Regions from separate parts of the Enterobacter sp. Taxon_8 genome, predicted to be linked through region 2. Evidence: predicted binding sites of a transcription regulator. Region 2 holds the regulator's gene; the other holds the start of a gene.
The links. Region 2 encodes LexA, which represses DNA repair genes until DNA is damaged. Its sites were predicted from a motif close to TNCTGTATGTACATACAGNA; they were not measured.
Positions count from the first base shown of each region.

Region 1: the regulator LexA is predicted to act here: its motif matches at 10,327-10,346, upstream of AC4IBF_RS12680 (metal-dependent hydrolase).

Region 1 is NZ_CM177989.1:2,679,966-2,692,114, reverse strand. It holds gene chbB (PTS N,N'-diacetylchitobiose transporter subunit IIB) at 148-465, shown strand; gene chbC (PTS N,N'-diacetylchitobiose transporter subunit IIC) at 545-1,903, shown strand; gene chbA (PTS N,N'-diacetylchitobiose transporter subunit IIA) at 1,951-2,298, shown strand; gene chbR (transcriptional regulator ChbR) at 2,328-3,146, shown strand; gene AC4IBF_RS12705 (6-phospho-beta-glucosidase) at 3,256-4,611, shown strand; gene chbG (chitin disaccharide deacetylase) at 4,623-5,372, shown strand; gene katE (catalase HPII) at 5,461-7,710, opposite strand; gene cedA (cell division activator CedA) at 7,914-8,153, shown strand; gene AC4IBF_RS12685 (L-cystine transporter) at 8,203-9,594, opposite strand; gene AC4IBF_RS12680 (metal-dependent hydrolase) at 9,722-10,312, opposite strand; gene hxpB (hexitol phosphatase HxpB) at 10,414-11,085, opposite strand; gene AC4IBF_RS12670 (YniB family protein) at 11,234-11,770, shown strand; gene AC4IBF_RS12665 (fructosamine kinase family protein) at 11,807-12,149, opposite strand, start outside.
Region 2 is NZ_CM177989.1:4,264,973-4,277,121, reverse strand. It holds gene yhhY (N-acetyltransferase) at 1-383, opposite strand, end outside; gene AC4IBF_RS20390 (oxidoreductase) at 640-1,677, shown strand; gene AC4IBF_RS20385 (pirin family protein) at 1,801-2,496, shown strand; gene gntR (gluconate operon transcriptional repressor GntR) at 2,598-3,593, shown strand; gene gntK (gluconokinase) at 3,720-4,247, shown strand; gene gntU (gluconate transporter) at 4,251-5,591, shown strand; gene plsB (glycerol-3-phosphate 1-O-acyltransferase PlsB) at 5,708-8,128, opposite strand; gene AC4IBF_RS20360 (diacylglycerol kinase) at 8,283-8,651, shown strand; gene lexA (transcriptional repressor LexA) at 8,760-9,368, shown strand; gene dinF (MATE family efflux transporter DinF) at 9,432-10,769, shown strand; gene AC4IBF_RS20345 (CsbD family protein) at 10,890-11,099, shown strand; gene zur (zinc uptake transcriptional repressor Zur) at 11,147-11,659, opposite strand; gene AC4IBF_RS20335 (cupin domain-containing protein) at 11,775-12,149, shown strand, end outside.

The DNA.
Region 1 (12,149 bases), 1.6 Mb from region 2:
TTTGAGTCTATCCAGAATTATCCCCTGTCTGTACCATTGCGTATACTCACTCCAACGATAAACAACAGTACGCAAGCTACCTGTCTGCTGGGACAGCGAGTCGAGTGATAGCGCGATGGCAGGTAGTCATACAAGAGGGAAATCACGATGGAAAAGAAACATATCTACCTGTTCTGCTCAGCGGGCATGTCAACCTCGCTTCTGGTTTCAAAGATGCGTGCGCAGGCTGAAAAGTATGAAGTCCCTGTGGTGATTGAAGCGTTCCCCGAGACGCTGGCGGGCGAAAAAGGTCAGAGAGCCGATGTCGTTTTACTGGGACCGCAAATCGCCTATATGTTGCCCGAAATTCAACGACTGTTACCGAATAAACCGGTCGAAGTGATCGACTCGGGGCTGTACGGCAAAATTGATGGTTTAGGTGTTCTTAAAGCTGCTGTGGCAGCCATTAAAAAAGCTGTTAATTAATTTTTATTTTTCCCGTCAAAGAGTTATTTCACACACAATACGCCGTAACATGCGTTACGGCATTTAAGGGTATTTTCCTATGAGTAAAGTCATCGCTTCACTTGAAAAGGTACTCCTTCCTTTTGCTGTTAAAATAGGAAAGCAGCCTCACGTTAATGCCATCAAAAACGGCTTTATTAAATTAATGCCGTTGACGCTGGCCGGGGCCATGTTCGTTTTAATTAACAACGTTTTTCTGAGCTTTGGTGAAGGTTCCTTCTTTTATTCATTAGGAATTCGGTTAGACGCTTCTACTATTGAAACCCTTAATGGTTTTAAAGCCATCGGCGGCAACGTCTATAACGGTACGTTGGGGATTATGTCGCTGATGGCGCCTTTCTTTATTGGGATGGCACTGGCAGAAGAGCGTAAGGTGGATCCGCTGGCCGCCGGGTTATTATCCGTCGCCGCCTTTATGACCGTAACGCCATACAGCGTGGGTGAAGCCTATGCCGTCGGTGCCAACTGGCTGGGCGGGGCCAACATCATCTCCGGTATTGTTATCGGTCTGGTGGTGGCAGAGATGTTCACCTTTATTATCCGCCGCAACTGGGTTATCCGCCTGCCGGATAGCGTACCGGCTTCTGTTTCTCGTTCATTTTCCGCGTTGATTCCGGGCTTCATTATTCTCTCCATCATGGGGATTATCGCCTGGGCGCTCTCCCACTGGGGCACAAACTTCCACCAGATCATCATGGACTCTATCTCTACGCCGCTGGCGTCGATGGGTGGCGTGGTCGGTTGGGCGTATGTGATTTTTACCTCTCTGCTGTGGTTCTTTGGCGTGCATGGTTCACTGGCACTGGCCGCGCTGGACAGCGGAATTATGACCCCATGGGCACTGGAAAACGTTGCGCTTTACCAACAGTACGGCTCCGTTGACGCGGCGCTGGCAGCGGGTAAAACCTTCCATGTGTGGGCGAAGCCGATGCTTGACTCCTATATCTTCCTGGGCGGTACCGGGGCGACCTTGGGTCTGATCATCGCGGTCTTTATTGTCTCTCGCCGTGCTGACTACCGTCAGGTCGCTAAGCTGGCGCTGCCATCAGGCATCTTCCAGATTAACGAACCGATTCTGTTCGGTCTGCCAATCATCATGAACCCGGTAATGTTCATTCCGTTCATCCTGATTCAGCCGCTGCTGGCCGCTATCACCCTGACGGCGTATTACATGGGCATCATCCCACCGGTCACCAACATTGCGCCGTGGACCATGCCGGCGGGTCTGGGCGCCTTCTTCAACACCAACGGCAGCGTCGCGGCCTTCCTGCTGGCGATATTCAACCTCGGAGTTGCCACCCTGCTGTACATGCCGTTCGTGGCGATTGCCAACAAAGCCGCCACCATCATTGATGAAGAAGAGAGCGAAGAGGATATTGCCCTCTCACTGAAATTCTAAGATTGACCGGCGCGGGGAAACCCGCGCCAGCCACAAGGAGCTTAAACATGTTAGATTTGGATAGTATTGTCGCAGACGAAGCCGTTGAGAACGATCTCGAAGAAGTGGTGATGGGGCTTATCATCAACTCCGGGCAGGCCCGCAGCCTGGCCTATGGCGCACTGAAGCAGGCCAAGCAGGGGGATTTCGCCGCGGCAAAAACCATGATGGAACAGTCCCGCACGGCGCTTAACGAAGCGCATCTGGTGCAAACAAAGCTGATTGAAAGCGATCAGGGCGAAGGAAAGATGAAGGTCAGCCTGGTGCTGGTCCACGCGCAGGATCACCTGATGACCTCGATGCTGGCGCGCGAGCTGGTGGCGGAGCTCATTGAGCTTCACGAGAAGATGCAGTAAGTCAGACTGAGTAGCAGGAGGTCAGCACGATGGAAATCAAAACCGCGCTTGAACAGCAGCTGTTTAACGGCAAAAATTTTCACGTGGTTATCTACAACAAAACGGAGAGCGCCAGCGGTCTGCACCAGCATGACTACTACGAGTTCACGATTGTTCTGACCGGTCGCTACTACCAGGAGATCAACGGTAAGCGCGTCCTGCTTGAACGAGGGGATTTCGTCTTCCTGCCGATGGGGTCTTACCACCAGAGCTTTTACGAATTTGGTGCCACCCGCATTCTGAACGTGGGCGTCAGCAGACGTTTCTTCGAGAAGCACTATCTGCCGCTGGTGCCGTTCTGCTTTGTGGCCTCTCAGGTCTATCGGGTCAAAAACGAGTTCATGACCTGGATTGAAACGGTTATCGCCTCGCTTAACTTCCGCGACAATGAATTTGATGAGTTTATTGAAACGGTGACCTTCTACGTGATGAACCGGCTGCGCCACCATCGGGAAGAGCAGCAGGTAACGGATGATATTCCACAGTGGCTGCGCAGCACCGTTGAGCTGATGCACGATAAAGGCCAGTTCAGCGAAAATGCGCTGGAAAATATGGTCTCCCTGTCGGGGAAATCCCAGGAATATCTGACCCGCGCGACGCAGCGTTATTATCGTAAAACGCCCGTGCAAATTATTAATGAAATCCGCATTAATTTTGCTAAAAAACAGCTGGAAATCACCAACTATTCTGTCACCGATATTGCATACGAGTCAGGATACAGCAGTCCCAGCCTGTTTATTAAAACCTTTAAGAAATTGACGTCATTTACCCCGAACAGTTACCGGAAAAATTTAACGGTAATTAATTAACTGTCGGCGGATTACCCGCCACGAATATTGCTTTAATGGCTTGCCCAAATAGCGGGAAGAGCACGCTATACCTTGCAGGCGATTAACCTGATACGCTAAGGGAGATATTATGCAGAATAAATTAAAAGTCGTAACCATTGGTGGCGGCAGCAGCTATACCCCGGAATTACTGGAAGGCTTTCTGAAACGTTATCATGAATTACCAGTCAGCGAATTATGGCTGGTGGACGTTGAGGAAGGTCAGGAAAAGCTGAATATTATTTTCGACCTGTGCAAGCGCATGGTAGAAAAAGCCGGCGTGCCTTTGACCGTGCATAAAACCCTGGACCGTCGTCTGGCGCTGAAAGATGCGGATTTCGTGACCACCCAGCTGCGCGTCGGCCAGCTGAAAGCGCGTGAGCTGGACGAACGTATTCCCCTGAGCCATGGCTATCTGGGGCAGGAGACCAACGGCGCGGGCGGCCTTTTTAAAGGCCTGCGTACCATCCCGGTCATTTTCGACATCGTCAAAGACGTGCAGGAGATCTGCCCGAACGCGTGGGTGATTAACTTCACCAACCCGGCCGGGATGGTGACCGAGGCGGTCTATCGGCATACGAACTTCAAACGTTTTATCGGCGTCTGTAATATTCCGATCGGCATGAAGATGTTCATCCGCGACGTGCTGGAGCTGACCGACAGCGACGACCTCTCCATCGATTTGTTCGGCCTGAACCACATGGTGTTCATTAAAGACGTTATCGTGAACGGTAAATCACGGTTTGCCGAACTGCTGGACGGCGTGGCTTCCGGTCGCCTGACGGCGGCATCGGTGAAAAACATCTTTGACCTGCCGTTTAGCGAAGGGTTGATCCGCTCGCTGAATCTGCTGCCTTGCTCGTATTTGCTTTACTACTTCAAGCAGAAAGAGATGCTGGCCATCGAAATGGGCGAGTACTATAAGGGCGGCGCGCGTGCGCAGATCGTTCAGAAGGTCGAGAAGCAGCTGTTCGATTTGTATAAAGATCCGAACCTGAACGTCAAACCGAAAGAGCTGGAGCAGCGCGGCGGGGCCTACTACTCCGATGCGGCGTGCGAAGTGATCAACGCCATCTACAACGACAAGCAGGCGGAGCACTATGTGAATGTGCCGCATCATGGACATATCGACAATATTCCGGCTGACTGGGCGGTTGAGATGACCTGCATCCTGGGGCGCGAGGGTGCTAAACCGCATCCCCGTATCACCCGCTTCGATGACAAGGTCATGGGCCTGATTCATACCATCAAAGGCTTTGAAGTGGCGGCAAGCAATGCGGCGCTAAGCGGCGAACTCAATGACGTGCTGCTGGCGTTGAACCTTAGCCCGCTGGTGCATTCCGACCGCGACGCGGAGCAGCTGGCCAGCGAGATGATCCTGGCGCATGAGAAATGGTTGCCAAACTTTGCCGCTACGATCGAGAAGCTGAAGTTCAAACAGCAATAAGAGGACGCACAATGGAAAACCTGCTGATCGTTAATGCTGATGATTTTGGCCTCTCGAAAGGCCAGAACTACGGCATTATTGAAGCCTGTCGCCGGGGTGTGGTGACCTCTACCACGGCGCTGGTTAATGGTGAGGCGGTTGAACACTCGGCGCAGCTGAGCCGCGAGGTGCCGGAGCTGGGCGTCGGCATGCATTTTGTACTGACGCTCGGGATGCCGCTTTCTCCAATGCCGGGCCTGACGCGCGACGGCCAGCTGGGCAAATGGATTTGGGAACTGGCAGAGCAGGGTGCTCTGCCGCTCGAAGAGATTGCCCGCGAGCTGGAGAGTCAGTTCAACCGCTTTGTTGATGTGTTTGGTAGGGCGCCGACGCACATCGATAGCCATCACCACGTGCATATGATCCCGACGATTTTCCCGATTGTCGCTGATTTCGCAAAGCGCAACGGCGTCGCGATGCGCGTAGATCGGGAGGTGCGCGGATTGCCGGACTGCGCTGTCACCACCACAGAGGGGTTCAGCAGCGCATTTTACGGCGACGAGATTGACGACGCGCTGTTCCTGAAGGTGCTGGATGATTCCGCCGCGCGAGGGGAACGGTCGCTGGAGGTCATGGCGCATCCTGCCTTTGTCGATAACACCGTGCATAAAAGCGCCTACTGCTGGCCGCGCCTGGCGGAGCTGGATGTCCTGACGTCGCCGTCGTTGAAATACGCGATTGCCGAGCGAGGGTATCGTTTGGGGACGTTCGGGGATCTTTGAAATAAAGCCCGGTGGCGGCTTTACCTTACCGGGCCTACAAAACCAATCGAATGTAGGCCGGGTAAGCGCAAGCGCCACCCGGCTTTTTTTACGCCGGTATCTGGTCAATCTTGCTGCTTCGCGACCAGACGCGGTGCGCGGCGAGCAAAACAAACAGCTTCGTCATAAAGGCATCGTCAACGTTATCTCCCTCGACAATGCCGTCCTCACCCTGATCGGCAACCTTCAGCTGCGCCTTAAACTGTCGCGCGTCGCCGGACAGCGCGATCGGCTTCAGGTGCTTATAGGCTTCCAGCAGATAATAGACGGCGTCGCCGTTGGTCAGCAGGCTGGCAATATCCCCGCCCGGCACAATTACCGCATCGACGGTCAGCGATGGCGCACCGGCAAAGGTCGCCGCGACCGGCAGCACAGAACCATCGTCGGCCGTCACTTCACCCATGCGGGAATAGAGCAGTTTGGCATGCACGCCCTGGGTTTTAAGCGCCTGCATAATTCCCAGCACGTCGCTGGCGCGGGTTTTGTCGTTCAGCAGAACGGCGACCACGCGGCCTTTAATCGAGCCGCCCGGCACCGCATACAGGCTCAGAGACGGATCTTTTTTCACCCCGTTAACCTCTTTCGGCGGGGCAAGATTGCGCTGCTCGTCGGTCAGCGTAATGCCCAGGTTATCCGCAACGCTCTGGGCTAGCTGAATATCAATATGCGCCAGCTGATCGACTACCCGCTCGCGGATGTAGGTGCGCACCACTTTACTCAGCTCAAAGCTGAAGCCGCCGATGATGTGCTGTTGCTCAATCGGCGTCTGGCTGTTCCAGAACAGGCGAGGGTGGGCGTAATATTCGCCGAACGAGGGGCTACGCTCGCGAATTTTGTTGCCATCGATACGCTCCTGGTACGATTCGAAGCCACCGCGTTTCGGCCCGGGAGGGGTTTCACGCGGCCAGTTATCGTTGATAGAGTTCGGCTCATAGTTTGCCGGGTTGGTATCAATATCCTGACGGTGCATACCGTCGCGCTGGAAGTTGTGGTACGGGCATGTTGGGCGGTTAATCGGAATTTCGTGGAAGTTCGGCCCGCCAAGACGGCTGATCTGCGTATCGGTGTACGAGAACAAACGACCCTGCAAAAGCGGATCGTTGGTGAAGTCCAGTCCCGGCACGATATGCCCCGGGTGGAACGCGGCCTGCTCGTTTTCGGCAAAGAAGTTATCCGGGTTGCGGTTGAGCACCATTTTACCTACCAGCTGCACCGGTACCAGCTCTTCAGGGATCAGCTTCGTCGGGTCCAGAAGATCGAAATCGAACTTAAATTCGTCCTCTTCCGGAATGAGCTGCAGACCCAGCTCGTACTCCGGGAAGTCGCCCGCTTCAATGGACTCCCACAGCTCGCGGCGATGGAAGTCTGGATCGCGCCCGGTCAGCTTCTGCGCCTCGTCCCATACCAGCGAGGCTTTACCCGCCACCGGCTTCCAGTGGAAACGGACAAACGTGGCTTTCCCCTCGGCGTTGATCATCCGGAAGGTGTGGATGCCAAACCCTTCCATAGTGCGGTAGCTGCGGGGGATGCCTCGGTCTGACATCGCCCACATCACGTTGTGTAAGGTTTCAGGCTGCAGGGAGACATAGTCCCAGAAGGTGTCGTGCGCGCTTTGTCCCTGCGGTATGGCCCAGTGGGGCTCCGGTTTTACCGCATGGACAAAGTCAGGAAATTTATGCGCATCCTGAATAAAGAACACCGGGGTGTTGTTGCCGACCAGATCGAAAATCCCCTCTTCGGTATAAAATTTGGTGGCAAAGCCGCGGATATCCCGGACGGTATCTGCCGACCCCGCACCGCCCTGCACGGTGGAGAAACGCACAAACACCGGGGTGATTTTATCCGGGTCGGAGAGGAAATCCGCTTTAGTGATCGCTTTCAGACTCTTATAGGGCTGGAAGTAGCCGTGCGCAGCGGAACCGCGCGCGTGGACGATACGTTCCGGTATCCGCTCGTGGTCGAAGTGGGTAATTTTTTCCCGCAGGATAAAGTCTTCCAGCAGGGTAGGCCCGCGCGCGCCTGCGCGAAGGGAGTTCTGATCGTCAGCAATGCGTACGCCCTGATTGGTGGTGAGCGCAAAACCTTCGCCGCCTTTACGGTGTGGCTCAAGAGATTTCAGCTTCTCGTTTCCCGTATCCGGCGATTTCATGCTTCCCGGTGCGGTAGGCTGTTCTCCCGGCGCGGAAGGGCCAGGCGAGGGGCGGTGAGAGCCGTCAGCAGGGGCGAGAGAGTCCATACCCGGTTGAGATTCTTCAGTGCCATGAATCGGTGATTGATGTGTTTTATCTTTGTTCGACATTGCACGCTTCTCCTTTATCCATTGCTAAAAACCCTATTAAGGATAGAACAATGTCGCGACATGGTTCGCGAACTAAGAGTTTTCACATGACGTGATTAACGAAAGGAGCCCTCTCACCCACTCGGGGCGCGACGGAAGGCAGCAGGATCGGCTATCATAGAGTTTTCCTGCTTCAAGAATTTGCTTTAGTGAACCAGTCGCTTATGAAACCTCTTCGTCAACAAAACCGCCAGGTTATTAGCTATGTGCCCCGCGTTGAGCCCGCGCCGCCTGACCATGCCCTGAAAGTGGAGGGTTTTCGCGATGTCTGGCTGCTGCGGGGGAAATACGTGGCCTTTGTGCTGATCGGCGAACATTTCCGTCGCTCACCCACCTTTACGGTGCCGGAGTCAGCGCAGCGATGGGCGATGCAGATCCGCCAGGATGAAGAGGTTGAGGAATAACAGCCATAAAAAAACCGCCATCAGGCGGTTTTTTTATTTCAGACGGTGATTAACGGTGCGCCAGCTCGGCGTCGTCTTCACTTTCCAGAATCGTTTTGTCGGTCTGCTTCAGCCACTGGCTGGTCAGCGTGCCGGCGGTCATGGAGCCGCTCACGTTCAGCGCGGTACGACCCATGTCGATCAGCGGTTCAACGGAGATCAGCAGGGCGACCAGCGTCACGGGCAGACCCAGCGCAGGCAGCACAATCAGCGCGGCGAAGGTTGCGCCACCGCCAACACCCGCAACGCCTGCGGAGCTTACGGTAACAATCCCGACCAGCGTGGCGATCCAGACCGGATCAAGTGGGTTGATGCCGACTGTAGGAGCAACCATCACCGCCAGCATCGCCGGGTACAGACCCGCACAGCCGTTCTGACCAATGGTAGCACCAAAGGAGGCAGAGAAGCTGGCGATGGATTCAGGCACGCCCAGACGACGGGTCTGCGCTTCCACGTTCAGCGGGATAGACGCGGCGCTGGAGCGGCTGGTGAAGGCAAAGGTCAGTACCGGCCAGACTTTACGGAAGTACTTCAGCGGGCTGACGCCGTTCACGCCCAGCAGGATGCCGTGCACCACGAACATAATGCCCAGGCCCAGATAAGAGGCGACAACGAAGCTGCCCAGCTTGATGATGTCCTGCAGGTTAGAGCCTGCAACCACTTTGGTCATCAGCGCCAGCACGCCGTACGGGGTGAGCTGCATGACCAGACGAACCAGCTTCATCACCCAGCTTTGCAGGGTGTCAATCGCGGTCAGCACGCGTTCGCCTTTAGGCGCGTCGTCTTTCAGCAGCTTCAGCGCCGCTACGCCCAGGAACGCGGCGAAAATAACCACGCTGATGATCGAGGTTGGGCTCGCACCGGTCAGGTCAGCAAACGGGTTCTTCGGAATGAAGGAGAGCACCATCTGCGGCACGGTCAGATCAGCCACTTTACCAACGTAGTTGGTCTGAATCGCGGTCAGACGCGCCGTTTCAGCGGTACCCTGAACCAGGCCTTCTGCGGTCAGGCCAAACAGGTTGGTGACCAGCACACCCACCAGCGCGGCAATCAGCGTGGTGAACAGCAGCGTACCAATGGTCAGGAAGCTGATTTTTCCCAGCTGAGTCGCGTTATGCAGGCGGGCAACGGCGCTCAGAATAGAGGCGAACACCAGCGGCATAACGATCATCTGCAGCAGCTGGACATAGCCGTTACCGACGATGTTGAACCACTGAATGGAATCTTTAAGAACTGGATTATCGGAGCCATAAATTGCCTGTAATGCCAGACCAAATACGACACCCATGGCCAGACCAACCAGCACCTTTTTCGCCAGGCTCCACTGTTTGTGGCGCGCCTGCGCGAGAAGCAATAGCAATACAGCGAACACAACGACGTTCGCGATGAGTGGAAAATTCATCCCCGTTCTCCTGATTTATTATCGGGTCGGTTTTTACCGATCCTGTTGGCGGAAGGTTAGCAGAAGTGTGATGTAGCGCTTATATCCAAATGGAATGGGTTATGACAAATGGGATAATTTTGTTGGTTTACTGTTCAATCTGGTGATGAATAAAGCGATTAAACTGAAATTGCAACGAATTAATCATCTGGGAAGACCAGCGGACTGCACTGTTTTCGGGCAACGTTTGCGGCATCCAGACGGCGTAAGCAAACAGCGCCATGCACAATACCCGCTCAAGCTGGTTACCTTTTTGCGGCGCAAGGATGGGAAAACGGAAACGCCAGCGGCAGGGCCAAAGTAGCGGCACGCCCGCAGGCGTCAGCATATCGGCAAGGATATGGCTTAAATAGCCCAGCACCATCCCCTGGATAGCGTCAGCGGGGACGATCCAGCTTTCGGGCACTTTTAAATAGAACAGCGTCAGCAGGCCAAACACGGCCAGCAGGCTGTGCGTAAACCCCCGGTGGCCGAACGCGCGGGCGATGGGTTTAGACACCCACTTCAGGCGCTGTCCGAGGAAGGACTTGGGGTGGTCGATGTCGGGCAGCAGACAGGTCAATACGGCGGAAGGAACAATATGCCACCAGTCCCCCTGTGCCAGCACGGGGGTAAGTTCAGCGTTTTTGGCAAATACTGCGCACGCGATTGAAAAAAGCAGGTGGCCTTCCGCCGTCATGATAAAACCCACAAAACTGTCAATTCATACAGTATAGGGTTTTTATACAGTAGGCGGAAGAGGTGACGGTGTAACTGTTTGTCACAAACCGGAGGAGGGCCTTAACCGCCCTGCAGATGATGCGCCGTGAGTTCTGCCAGTGAATTTAGCTTCACATCGGCGAGGGCAAACCGGGGATCGTGGCGGCCTTCTTCCGCAGGCACCACAATGGAGCGCATCCGCGCGGCTTTAGAGGCGACCATGCCGTTAACGGAGTCTTCCATCGCAACGCAGTTGAGGGGATCCAGGCCGAGCTTAGCGGCGCAGTCCAGATAGACCTGCGGGTGCGGCTTGCTGTAAGGCAATTTTTCAGCGGACGCCAGCGCGTCGAAACTGTCGCGCAGTTCAAACATGACGAGCACTTTTTCCAGCATATGCAGCGGTGAAGCCGAGGCCAGTCCGACCTTCAGCCCCTGGGCTTTACACAGCGCGACGGCCTCACGTACGCCGGGCAGCAGTGGTCTATTCTCTTCCACCAGCGAAATGGCACGGCTGATAATGCGTGCGGTCACCTCGTCTCGCCCCGGTCCAGTCCACGGCTGTTGGGCAAACCACAGGTCAACCACCATGTCGATGCGCAGGCCCAGCGTATCGGGTAGTTCATTACGGCGGCTGATATCCACGCCCAGGCTGGCCATAACGTCCAGTTCGGCGCGATCCCACAGCGGTTCGGAATCGATCAGTAATCCATCCATGTCAAAAATTGCGGCAAGAATTTGGCGCGGTGTCGACATCACAACGTCTCCTTATCCAGGGTGTACGACAGACGATAAGTGCTAAGCACAATCTGCAATTTAGCATATTGCTTTTAAAGAGCGGGCGAAATTGATGACCAGCAGGTAGACTTAGGCACAAATAACGCGTCTTTATGAAGAGGAACTGATGACGTATCAACAAGCTGGACGCATTGCGGTCTTAAAACGTATTGCAGGCTGGGTGATTTTTATTCCTGCCGTCATTTCTACGCTGATTTCTGTACTCAAATTTATGTACGACCACAGCGAAAAACAGCCGGGTATCAATGCGGTAATGCTTGATTTTGCGCATGTTATGATTGAGATGATGCGTTTCAATACGCCATTTTTGAATGTCTTCTGGTTTAACTCACCCACCCCGGATTTTCATCAACAGCTGAATATCGGCTTTTGGGTGATATACGCCCTGATCTTTGTCGCGCTGGCACTGCAGGCCTCTGGGGCGCGAATGAGCCGTCAGACGCGCTTTTTACGCGAAGGCGTTGAGGATCAGTTGATTCTGGAGCAGGCCAAAGGCCCGGAAGGCATGAGTCGGGAGCAGATTGAATCCCGCATTGTTGTGCCGCGTCACACCATTTTCCTGCAAATTTTCCCGCTCTATATTCTTCCCGTGATTATCATTGTGGCGGGATATTTCTTCTTCTCACTGCTCGGTTTTCTGTAAGCGACACGGGTGGCTGCATAGCCACCCGTTCGCGTCTCAGGCGGCAAGCATACGCTCAAGCGCCCGCTGGGCGTTAACCAGGTGTTCTCCACCAAAAAGTATGGCCCGGTTCATCAGCGTATAAAGCTGATACACCGGCTGGCGGTCGAGGAAACCGGGCGGCAGGGGAGAAACCGACTGGTATCCGTCATATATTTGCGGCGGCTGCTCCGGATGAAGCGGCAGCATGGCAAGATCGCACTCTCTGTCACCCCAGTAGCAGGCCGGGTCGAAGATGTAGGGGCCGTTTGGACCCAGCGCGCAGTTATCGGACCATAAGTCGCCGTGAAGCAGAGACGCCTGAGGCTGGTGGGAGGCCAGACGCTGCTGAACATGCTCG
Region 2 (12,149 bases):
ACTGCCGCGGGGTTATCGGCAAAGACCGTCAGTTCGATACGTTCAATGCGCAACCAGTTGTCACACAGGTTGATCATCTCGCTCATGAGCCTGCGGCCTACGCCGCGTCCCTGCATATCCGCAGCCACGCTGATGCCGAATGTGGCAACATGGCTGCGACGCGGGTTTTCCATTACGTCCAGCGCCATATGTCCAATAACGCGCTGGTCCAGACAGGCAACGAGATGGCGCCGGCCTGGTTTTGTCGCAACGCGTTCGTGCCACATTTCCATAGAAGGATGAGGGAGTTGTAGCGTGTCGTGATACACATCAGGATGCGACATGATGTCACGTAAAGCTTCTGCATCGCTGGGTTCGATATGGCGTATCACTATCTCACTCATTCCTTGTTCCTCAGTCAGTTAAAAGTCCCTTCCAACATCAATGACTTTAAAATTTGAGTCAACCGCTATTTTTTGCAAAAAGTATTGGACAAGTGCGAATGAGAATGATTATTATTGCTCTGCATTCAGGAAGACCGCTACGGGAACCTGAAAGCACGACATTGCTCACATTGCTTCCAGTATTACTTTAGCCAGCTTTTAGCTGGCTTTTTTTTTGTTATGGTTAGACTCAGTAACCTTCCAAAAGGACTGAGCCATGACACTACATTGCGCATTTATTGGATTTGGTAAAAGCACCACCCGCTACCACCTGCCGTATGTCCTCAACCGTAAAGATACCTGGCATGTGGCCCATATCTACCGCCGCCGCGCGAAGCCGGAAGAGCAGTCTCCGCAGTACTCCCGCATCCACTTCACCAGCGATCTCGATGAGGTGCTTAACGACCCGCAGGTGAAGCTGGTGATTGTCTGCACCCACGCCGACAGCCATTTTGACTATGCCAAACGCGCGCTCAATGCGGGTAAAAACGTGCTGGTAGAAAAGCCGTTCACCCCGACTATTGCCGAAGCGAAAGAGCTGTTCGCGCTGGCGAAAAGCAAAGGCCTGACCGTCACGCCGTATCAGAACCGTCGCTTTGACAGCTGCTTCCTGACGGCGAAAAAAGCGATTGAAAGCGGCAAGCTCGGCAACATCGTGGAAATCGAAAGTCACTTCGATTACTACCGTCCGGTGGCGGAAACGCAGCCCGGACTGCCTCAGGATGGTTCGTTCTATGGTCTGGGCGTGCACACCATGGACCAGATCATCTCCCTGTTTGGCCGCCCGGACCACGTGGCGTATGACATTCGCAGCCTGCGCAACAAAGCCAACCCGGACGATACCTTCGAAGCCCAGCTGTTCTACGGCGACCTGAAGGCCATCGTCAAAACCAGCCACCTGGTGAAGATCGACTACCCGAAATTTATCGTTCACGGTACCCGGGGTTCGTTCATTAAGTACGGCATTGACCAGCAGGAGACCAGCCTGAAGGCCAATATCATGCCGGGCGAGCCGGGATTTGCCGCAGACGATTCCGTGGGCGTGCTGGAGTATGTGAACGACGAGGGCATGACGGTCAAAGAAACGCTGAAGCCGGAAACCGGCGACTATGGCCGCGTCTACGATGCGCTGTTTGAGACCCTCACAAACGGCACGGCGAATTACGTCAAGGAATCTGACGTTCTGACCAACCTCGAAATCCTTGAACGGGCCTTCGAGCAGGCTTCTCCTGCCACGATAACCCTCGCGAAATAAGCAAAAACGGCTCCTCTGTGCTTGTTCATAATTTTTGAACAGAGGAGTCAATTTTCACCCTCTATGATCCCAGGCCGTTTGCGTCCACACTTACTCCATCGAAACGAACTGAGGGTGAAAACAATGATCTACTTACGCAAAGCAAACGAACGTGGTCACGCGAATCATGGCTGGCTGGACTCATGGCATTCATTCTCGTTTGCCGACTACTACGACCCGAACTTCATGGGCTTCTCCGCGCTGCGCGTGATTAACGACGACGTGATTGATGCAGGCCAGGGCTTCGGTACCCACCCGCACAAAGACATGGAAATCCTTACCTATGTGCTGGAAGGCGCGGTTGAGCACCAGGACAGCATGGGCAACAAAGAGCAGGTTCCGGCGGGCGAGTTCCAGATTATGAGCGCGGGTACCGGGGTGCGTCACTCCGAGTACAACCCGAGCAAAACGGAAAAACTGCACCTGTATCAAATCTGGATCATTCCAGAAGAGACCGGCATCACGCCGCGCTACGAGCAGCGCCGCTTCGACGCGAAACAAGGCAAACAGCTGGTGCTGTCCCCGGATGCGCGTGAAGGTTCCCTGAAAGTGCATCAGGATATGGAGCTGTACCGCTGGGCGCTGGCGAAAGATGAACAGTCCGTGCATCAGATTGCCGCTAACCGCCGCGTCTGGATCCAGGTGGTGAAAGGTGACGTGTCCATCAACGGGACCAAAGCGACAACCGCCGATGGTCTGGCCATCTGGGACGAGCAGGCGATCTCCGTGCACGCCGACAGCGAAAGCGAAATTCTGCTGTTTGACCTGCCGCCGGTGTAATAAAACATAAATAAATCCCCATCCTTCCCTTTGACAGGGGAAGGATGGGCTTTGTCCGTGGTAAACTGAGCAAATCTCTCACTTCAAGATTTCTCAGGACGATGAAAAAGAAACGCCCCGTACTTCAGGATGTCGCCGATCGCGTCGGTGTGACCAAAATGACGGTCAGCCGTTTTTTACGTAACCCGGAACAGGTTTCCGTAGCGTTACGTGGTAAGATTGCCGCTGCCCTTGATGAACTGGGTTATATCCCCAACCGCGCGCCCGATATCCTCTCCAATGCGACCAGCCGCGCGGTGGGCGTCCTGCTTCCTTCTCTGACCAACCAGGTATTTGCCGAAGTATTACGTGGAATCGAAAGCGTCACCGATGCGTTTGGCTACCAGACCATGCTCGCCCACTACGGGTACAAGCCGGAACTCGAAGAGGAACGTCTGGAATCGATGCTTTCCTGGAACATTGACGGCCTGATTTTAACCGAACGTACCCACACTGCCCGCACGCTCAAAATGATTGAAGTGGCCGGTATTCCGGTCGTGGAGCTGATGGACAGCCAGTCGCCGTGCCTCGACATCGCCGTGGGGTTTGATAACTTCGAAGCGGCGCGTCAGATGACGGCGGCCATTATCGCCCGCGGGCACCGTCATATCGCCTATCTGGGTGCGCGTCTTGATGAACGTACTATCATCAAACAGAAGGGATACGAGCAGGCGATGCTTGACGCGAACTTAACCCCCTACAGCGTGATGGTGGAGCAGTCCTCTTCCTATACGTCGGGTATTGAGCTGATGCGTCAGGCACGACGTGAGTATCCGCAACTGGACGGTATTTTCTGTACCAACGATGACCTTGCGGTCGGCGCAGCATTTGAGTGTCAGCGTCTGGGGCTGAAGATCCCTGATGATATGGCGATCGCCGGTTTCCACGGCCACGACATTGGCCAGGTGATGGAGCCGCGTCTGGCGAGCGTCCTGACCCCGCGTGAACGTATGGGCCGCATTGGCGCAGAACGCCTGCTGGCGCGCATTCGTGGCGAGACGGTGACCCCGAAAATGTTAGATTTAGGTTTCACCTTGTCACCGGGTGGATCTATTTGAACTGACAAATTTGAAGTAGCTCACACTTATTCACTTCGCGCACGTTTGGATATTGCTTCTCTTTTGCCCCAGCAGGACAATGTTACCGATAACTGTTACCCGTAACAATTGACTGAGGGACACCCTTTGAGCACGACTAATCACGATCACCACGTCTACGTCCTGATGGGCGTTTCCGGTAGCGGGAAATCAGCCGTGGCCAGCGAAGTGGCGCATCAACTCCAGGCTGCGTTTCTTGATGGCGACTTCCTCCATCCGCGCAGCAACATCATGAAAATGGCCTCCGGCGAGCCGCTGAACGATGACGACCGCAAACCGTGGTTGCAGGCGCTGAATGACGCCGCGTTCGCGATGCAGCGTACCAATAAAGTCTCCCTGATCGTCTGCTCCGCGCTGAAAAAAACCTACCGCGACCTGCTGCGTGACGGCAACCCGAATCTCTCTTTCATCTACCTGAAAGGGGATTTCGAAGTGATTGAAAGCCGCCTGAAGGCGCGTAAAGGTCACTTCTTCAAAACCCAGATGCTGGTGACGCAGTTTGAAGCGCTGCAGGAGCCGGGTGAAGACGAAAAAGACGTCTTAGTGGTTGATATCGATCAGTCACTGGAGGGTGTTGTTGCCAGCACCATCGAGGTCATTAATAAAAGGCAGTAAGTTTTGAGTACATTAACGCTAGTTTTGACAGCAGTGGGTTCGGTATTGCTGCTGCTGTTTTTAGTGATGAAGGCGCGCATGCACGCCTTTGTTGCTTTGATGGTGGTTTCTATTGGTGCTGGTCTCTTTTCCGGTATGCCGCTCGACAAGATCGCCGCGACGATGGAAAAAGGGATGGGCGGTACGCTGGGCTTCCTGGCGATTGTGGTCGCGCTGGGCGCGATGTTTGGCAAGATTTTGCACGAGACGGGCGCGGTCGACCAGATTGCAGTGAAGATGCTGAAATCCTTTGGCCACAGCCGTGCGCACTACGCGATTGGCCTGGCAGGGCTGATTTGCGCGCTGCCGCTGTTCTTCGAAGTGGCCGTTGTGCTGCTGATAAGCGTCGCATTCTCCATGGCGCGCCATACTGGTACTAACCTCGTGAAGCTGGTCATTCCGCTGTTTGCGGGGGTGGCGGCGGCTGCGGCGTTTCTGCTGCCGGGGCCTGCGCCGATGCTGCTTGCCTCCCAGATGCACGCCGACTTTGGCTGGATGATCCTGATTGGCCTGTGCGCGGCAATCCCGGGGATGATTATCGCCGGTCCGCTGTGGGGCAACTTCATCAGCCGTTACGTTGAGCTGCATATTCCGGATGACGTCACCGAGCCGCACCTGGGCGAGGGCAAAATGCCGTCCTTCGGCTTCAGCCTGTCGCTGATCCTGCTGCCGCTGGTGCTGGTGGGTCTAAAAACCATCGCCGCGCGCTTTGTGCCGGTGGGGTCCACTGCCTACGAATGGTTTGAGTTCATCGGTCACCCGTTCACGGCGATTCTGGTGGCGTGCCTGGTGGCGATTTACGGCCTGGCGATGCGTCAGGGGATGCCAAAAGATCGGGTGATGGAGATCTGCGGTGCGGCGCTGCAGCCTGCAGGCATTATCCTGCTGGTGATCGGTGCCGGCGGCGTGTTCAAGCAGGTGCTGGTGGATTCCGGCGTGGGCCCGGCTCTGGGTGAAGCGCTGACCGGGATGGGCCTGCCGATTGCGGTAACCTGTTTTGTGTTGGCTGCGGCGGTTCGTATCATTCAGGGTTCCGCCACCGTGGCGTGTTTAACCGCCGTGGGTCTGGTGATGCCGGTGATTGAACAGCTGAACTACTCCGGTGCCCAGATGGCCGCGCTCTCTATCTGTATCGCGGGCGGTTCGATTGTGGTCTCTCACGTTAACGACGCCGGCTTCTGGCTGTTCGGTAAGTTTACCGGCGCCACCGAAGCGCAAACCCTGAAAACCTGGACGCTGATGGAAACCATACTCGGCACGACGGGTGCGATTGTCGGGATGATTGCCTTTACGCTGCTCAGCTAAATGCAATGATTTAACAAGGCAGAAAAAAAGGCCCGGTAGCGTTAACGCTTACCGGGCCTTTTATTATGCAGAACGTCAGGCCGGGTCAGGTGAAACCATCACCCGGCTTTTTAACATCACTCGCCCTGCGTGGCGCTCTCAATCGTCAAGCGCACGTCCGAGGTAATCAGCTCTGCGAGCATCTGGTAAACCTTCAGCGTCTCTTCCGGCTCGGCATCGCCTGTATCGCTGATGAAGCCTTCATCACGCAGCGTCAGTACCAGAGAACTAAAGACTGCTTTGTCGAAGAATTCAGGGGCGTTAATGCCGTGCAGAACGGACAGGCGCTGGGCCAGCGTCCGGCTTTCTTTCTCCAGCGTACCGCGGTTGATGGACGGGTTCGCACTCAGCAGCCAGAACGTAATGGCGTAGCGCTGCAGCGTTTCACGCGCACCGGCCGCCAGCAGCTGCAGGGTACGGGAGCGTGACGGATTGATGTGCAGCTCGTCGTTTGAAACGGCGATCAGCCCCTGGCGACGCATCTCTTCCGTCATCTTATCCAGTTCTGTCGCCAGCTCATCCTTACTCCAGCGCAGGAACAGCTCCGCTTTCAGCATCGGATAGATGGTCTCAAGATGGCGCAATAGCTCCTGACGGGAGATATGACGATGCTGGGTAATAATGGCGGCCATGAGCGACGGCAGCATCAGCATATGCGTGATGTTGTTGCGGTAGTAGGTCATCAGCACCGCCTGCTCGCGCGGCAGAATGATGATGTCGCCGATCGTGTCCTTTTCGACTTCAAACTTGTTCATCTGCAGCGCGTGATCGATAAGCTCACTGGCGGTCGTAGAAGGTACGGTCGAATCAACCGAATACGGCACGTTCCGCATCATATCCAGATAGCAATCCAGCTGCTCTGTGAGCTGTTCACGGGTCAGCGAGCGCTGGCGCGAAGCCAGAAGCGCCGTACAGCACAGGTTCATGGCGTTAGCCGCACCGGCGTTGTTAATGCGCACCATCAGCTCGGACGCGATGCCGTTAACCGTTGGCGTCAGCCAGGCCGGACGCACCGCTTCGATAGGATCGATGGACTCGCGCCACTCTGGAACGTGATGATTCAGGTACGTCATCAGCGGCATCGGCTCGCCGAAGTTAACGTAGCCCTGACCAAGATTGCGCAACTTGCTCAAGCCGCGCAGCATCTGCGGCAGGCTCTCTTTCTCTTTGGTCGCGCCACGCAGCTCTTTCGCGTACGTGCCCACTTCCATCACGTGCTCGTAGCCGATGTAGATAGGCACCAGCGTGATCGGACGGGTACCTCCGCGCAGCATGGCCTGGATGGTCATCGACAGCGTGCCGGTCTTCGGATCGAGCAGACGACCGGTACGGGAACGCCCGCCCTCCACGAAGTACTCCACGGAATAGCCGCGGCTGAACAGCTCGCCCAGATACTCGCGGAACACGGTGGAGTAGAGCTTGTTACCCTTGAAGGTACGACGAATAAAGAACGCGCCCAGGCGGCGGAAAATCGGACCTGCTGGCCAGAAATTCAGGTTGATACCGGCAGCAATGTGCGGCGGTACCAGCCCCTGATGATAGAGCACGTAGGAAAGGAGCAGGTAGTCCATGTGACTGCGGTGGCAGGGGACATAGACAATCTCATGGCCATCATGCGCCAGTTGGCGTACACGTTCGGCGTTATGAACGTTGATGCCCTGATACAGGCGGTTCCACGTAAAGCCGAGGATACGATCGGAAAGGCGAATCATCTCGTAAGAGAAGTTCGCTGCAATCTCTTCCATCAGCGCAATGGCGTTCTGCTGAGCTTTCTCATGCGAAATTTTCTTGCTGCGCGCTTCATCTTCAACGGCGCGGGCAATCGCTTTGGAAGCCAGCAGCTTGTTGAACAGATCCTGACGCGCCGGGAGGCGTGGCCCTACGGCAGCGAGGCGCTGACGAGCGAAGTGCATACGCGCCACGCGCGCCAGTTTTTGCGCGATGATCTTGTCGGTGCCGTGCTCGTCCGCCATGCGACGCAGCGAAACGGAAGGGGAGAAACGTACAAAGCTGTCGCGTCCCAGCCAGGAGACCGCAAAGAACTTCTGGATGCCGTTAAGCATGCGCAGCGGCGGGTTCTCTTCACCTTTTTCGCGGCCCGGACGACGACCAAACATCACCGATACCGGCACCATCTGCACATCCAGATCGGGGTTGCTGCGGTGCAGGTCGAGATAGTCATGGAACAGCTTGATGGACTCTTCTTTCGGCGTGTAATAGGTAAACACGCGCGGCCCGCCGTGGATGAACACGTAGCGCGGCAGCAGCGTGCCGTCAACTTCCAGCGGTTCAAGCGGATCTGGTAAGTCATGCGCCAGACACTGGGCGCGAAGCGTCAGTAAGTCAGCCTTCGAGTTATAAGGCAAAACGTACATAATGGGACGCGACGTATCGAGCCCCAGTTCCAGCGCGGGTTCTGCTGGGATAGACTTGCTTTTTACCAGGATGCTTAATGGTAAATTAAGTAATTTGTAGTAAATTCGTGGCCAGCCGGACATAAACGATGTAAAGCCTCTGGTTAATAATGCAATTGCGGCGCAAGGATAACAGAAAGCGCGCAAAATTTCTGTTGTTACCCGTCATACTTCAGGCTGTAGCGAAACGCTCTACGGCTCCTGTTACTGACGCTCTTTTTTAAAAAAGGTTCTTTTAATGGCCAATAATACCACTGGGTTAACACGTATCATCAAAGCCGCCGGCTATTCATGGAAAGGTTTCCGTGCCGCATGGGCCAACGAGGCCGCGTTTCGCCAGGAGGGCGTCGCCGCTATCATCGCGGTGATCGTCGCCTGTTTCCTTGATGTTGATGCTATTACCCGCGTACTTCTTATCGGTTCCGTACTTCTGGTGATGATAGTGGAAATTCTTAATAGCGCTATTGAGGCCGTTGTGGATCGCATCGGTTCCGATTTCCATGAGCTTTCTGGCCGCGCAAAAGACATGGGATCTGCTGCCGTATTACTGGCGATTATCACTGCCGTTATCACCTGGGTCACGCTGCTTTGGTCACATTTCCGATGAGCCTCGAGGAATAATTAAGTCCCTGGTTTTTTGTGCAGTTTTTGGTTCCAAAATCGCCTTTGACTGTATATACTCACAGCATAACTGTATATACACCCAGGGGGCGGAATGAAAGCGTTAACGACCAGGCAGCAAGAGGTGTTTGATCTCATCCGGGATCATATCGGCCAGACGGGTATGCCACCTACGCGTGCGGAAATCGCGCAGCGTCTGGGTTTCCGTTCTCCGAATGCTGCCGAAGAACACCTGAAAGCGCTGGCGCGTAAAGGCGTGATTGAGATTGTATCAGGCGCGTCACGCGGTATCCGACTGCTTGTAGAAGAAGAGACGGGCATTCCGCTGGTAGGTCGTGTTGCTGCCGGTGAGCCTTTACTGGCACAGCAGCATATTGAAGGTCATTACCAGGTCGATCCAGCCATGTTCAAGCCGAGCGCTGATTTTCTGCTGCGCGTTAGCGGCATGTCGATGAAAGACATCGGTATTCTTGACGGCGATCTGCTTGCGGTACATAAAACTCAGGATGTGCGTAACGGCCAGGTGGTTGTCGCGCGCATTGACGATGAAGTCACCGTCAAACGTCTGAAAAAACAGGGTAACACCGTTCAGTTGCTGCCTGAAAACAACGAGTTCACCCCAATTGTGGTCGATCTCCGCGAACAGAACTTCTCTATCGAAGGACTGGCGGTCGGGGTGATTCGCAACGGTGAATGGCTGTAACCTCTTCCTGACAGGCTATGGCACCGCTGTAGCCTGATTCATTCCCCACTCCCGGTATCTTTCATGTCACTACTGACGGCATCAGATAAGGCATTGTGGCGTCTTGCCCTGCCGATGATTTTCTCCAATATTACCGTGCCTTTACTGGGACTGGTTGATACTGCCGTTATAGGCCATCTTGATTCACCGGTTTATCTTGGCGGCGTGGCGATTGGCGCGACGGCAACCAGCTTCCTGTTTATGCTGTTGCTCTTTTTACGCATGAGCACCACCGGTCTTACCGCACAGGCTTATGGTGCGAAAGATCCGCTGCGTCTGGCGCGTGCGCTGGTGCAGCCGCTGATACTCGCGCTTGGCGCGGGTGCATTAATCGTTGTATTGCGGACACCCCTGATCGATCTTGCGCTTCATATCGTTGGCGGCAGCGAGGCGGTACTGGATCAGGCGCGACGTTTCCTTGAAATCCGCTGGCTCAGCGCGCCCGCGTCGCTGGCTAACCTGGTTCTGCTGGGGTGGCTACTGGGCGTTCAGTATGCCCGGGCGCCAGTGATTTTGCTGGTGGTGGGCAACCTTCTCAACATTGTGCTGGATATCTGGCTGGTGATGGGCCTGCATATGAACGTGCGGGGCGCGGCGCTGGCGACGGCGATTGCCGAATACGGAACCTTTATCATTGGCTTGTGGATGGTCTGGCGCGTGCTGTCGATGCGCGGGATCTCTCTGGCGCTGCTCAAAACCGCATGGCGCGGCAATATCCGTAAGCTGCTGGCCCTCAACCGTGACATCATGCTGCGCTCGCTGCTTCTTCAGCTCTGCTTCGGCGCGCTGACGGTTTTCGGGGCTCGACTGGGGCCAGAAATCGTGGCGGTCAACGCGATATTGATGACGCTTCTGACCTTTACCGCCTATGCGCTGGACGGTTTTGCCTACGCGGTTGAAGCGCATTCCGGGCAAGCATACGGTGCGCGAAAAAGCGGGCAGCTTCGGGATGTCTGGCGGGCAGCCTGCCGTCAGTCGGGACTGGTGGCGCTGGCCTTTGGTCTGGTTTACGCCTGCTTTGGTGAGCAGATCGTTGCATTGCTGACGTCTATACCTGCTCTGCGCGAGTTGGCGAGTCACTATCTCCTCTGGCAAGTCATCTTACCGGTGGTCGGCGTCTGGTGTTATCTGCTGGACGGCATGTTTATTGGTGCGACGCGCGGAGCGGAAATGCGCAACAGCATGGCGGTCGCGGCGGCAGGGTTTGGTCTGACGCTGCTAACGCTTCCCTGGCTGGGTAATCACGGTTTGTGGCTGGCCCTGGCCGTCTTCCTCTCGCTGCGCGGGTTATCGCTGGCGTTTATCTGGCACCGCCACTGGCAAAACGATACCTGGTTCTCTTCGCGCCACGATATATCGTGACGGTTAAAGATTCCGAATATGAAATTAACTACGGAATCCTTAACTACAATAATTATCACGTCCAGCAGAAAAGAACGTAACGGACGTTACGACCCGACGCTTAACTAAGAGGACACGATGATGAATAAAGACGAAATCGGCGGCAACTGGAAGCAGTTCAAAGGTAAAGCGAAAGAAAAGTGGGGTAAGCTGACTGATGACGATATGACCGTCATTGAAGGTAAACGCGATCAGCTTGTCGGTAAAATTCAGGAACGTTACGGCTACGCGAAAGATCAGGCGGAAAACGAAGTCAAAGACTGGGAAACCCGTAACGACTACCGCTGGTAACGCTGAATAACCCACAGGGCGGCTCCAGGCCGCCTTATCTTTTGCCGCTAACGCGGCTTTTTCTTCACCAGGATAGAGTGGTCGTGCTGACACGCGTCCTGATGGCGACAGGCTTCCACCTCCACGCACGCGGAACAGAGCCCGTGCGCTTCAATCACGTTATGACGCAGGGCAAACCCCATTTTCGCTGCAAGCGTATGCATAATGTCTTCCACGCCTTCCGCAGCCTCTTCTTTCACCACGCCGCAGCGGTCACAGATAAACATCGCCGATGTGTGGGTGGGCTGATCGAACAGATGGCACAGCACATAGCTGTTGGTGGATTCCACCTTGTGCACGAACCCTTGTTCAAGCAGGAAATCCAGAGCGCGATAAACCGTCGGCGGCTTTGCCTGCGGCTCGCTTTCGCGGAGCAGGTCGAGCAGATCGTAGGCGCTGATGGCACCCTGCTGCAGGCTCATCAGGCGTAATACTTCAAGGCGCTGCGGAGTCAGGCGCACATTGCGTTGCGCACACAGCTTTTCGGCCTGCGCTAACAGCTCTTTTGTGGACTTATCCATGTAGCACCCCGGATGTTATAGGACGGAAAACCCTCACTTTATCATGTTCTGGTAAAAACGCCGAGATCCACCAGTCTGTGCTATACCTGACCCATTACAAACCGGGAAATAAACAATGAAAAAACCTGACTGTATTCGGCACTGGCGCGACGTAGAAGTCGCGGATGATTCGACCTATCCAGATAGCGATGAGCTTTTTTCTATCGGCGCCCCGCTGGCTCGAAAGCTTGGGCTCGGGCGTATTGGCATCCATCATGAGCGCCTGCCGCCTGGGCGCAGGACGTCCTATCCGCACGCGGAGAGCGACGAAGAAGAGTTTATTTACGTGCTTGAAGGCCACCCTGACGCCTGGATTAATGGCTACTTGTGGAAGCTGGAGCCTGGCGACAGCGTAGGTTTTCCCGCCGGTACCGGCATCTGTCATACCTTTATCAACAACACGGACGACGAGGTTCGGCTCCTGGTCGTTGGCGAGGCCAACAAGAAGCAT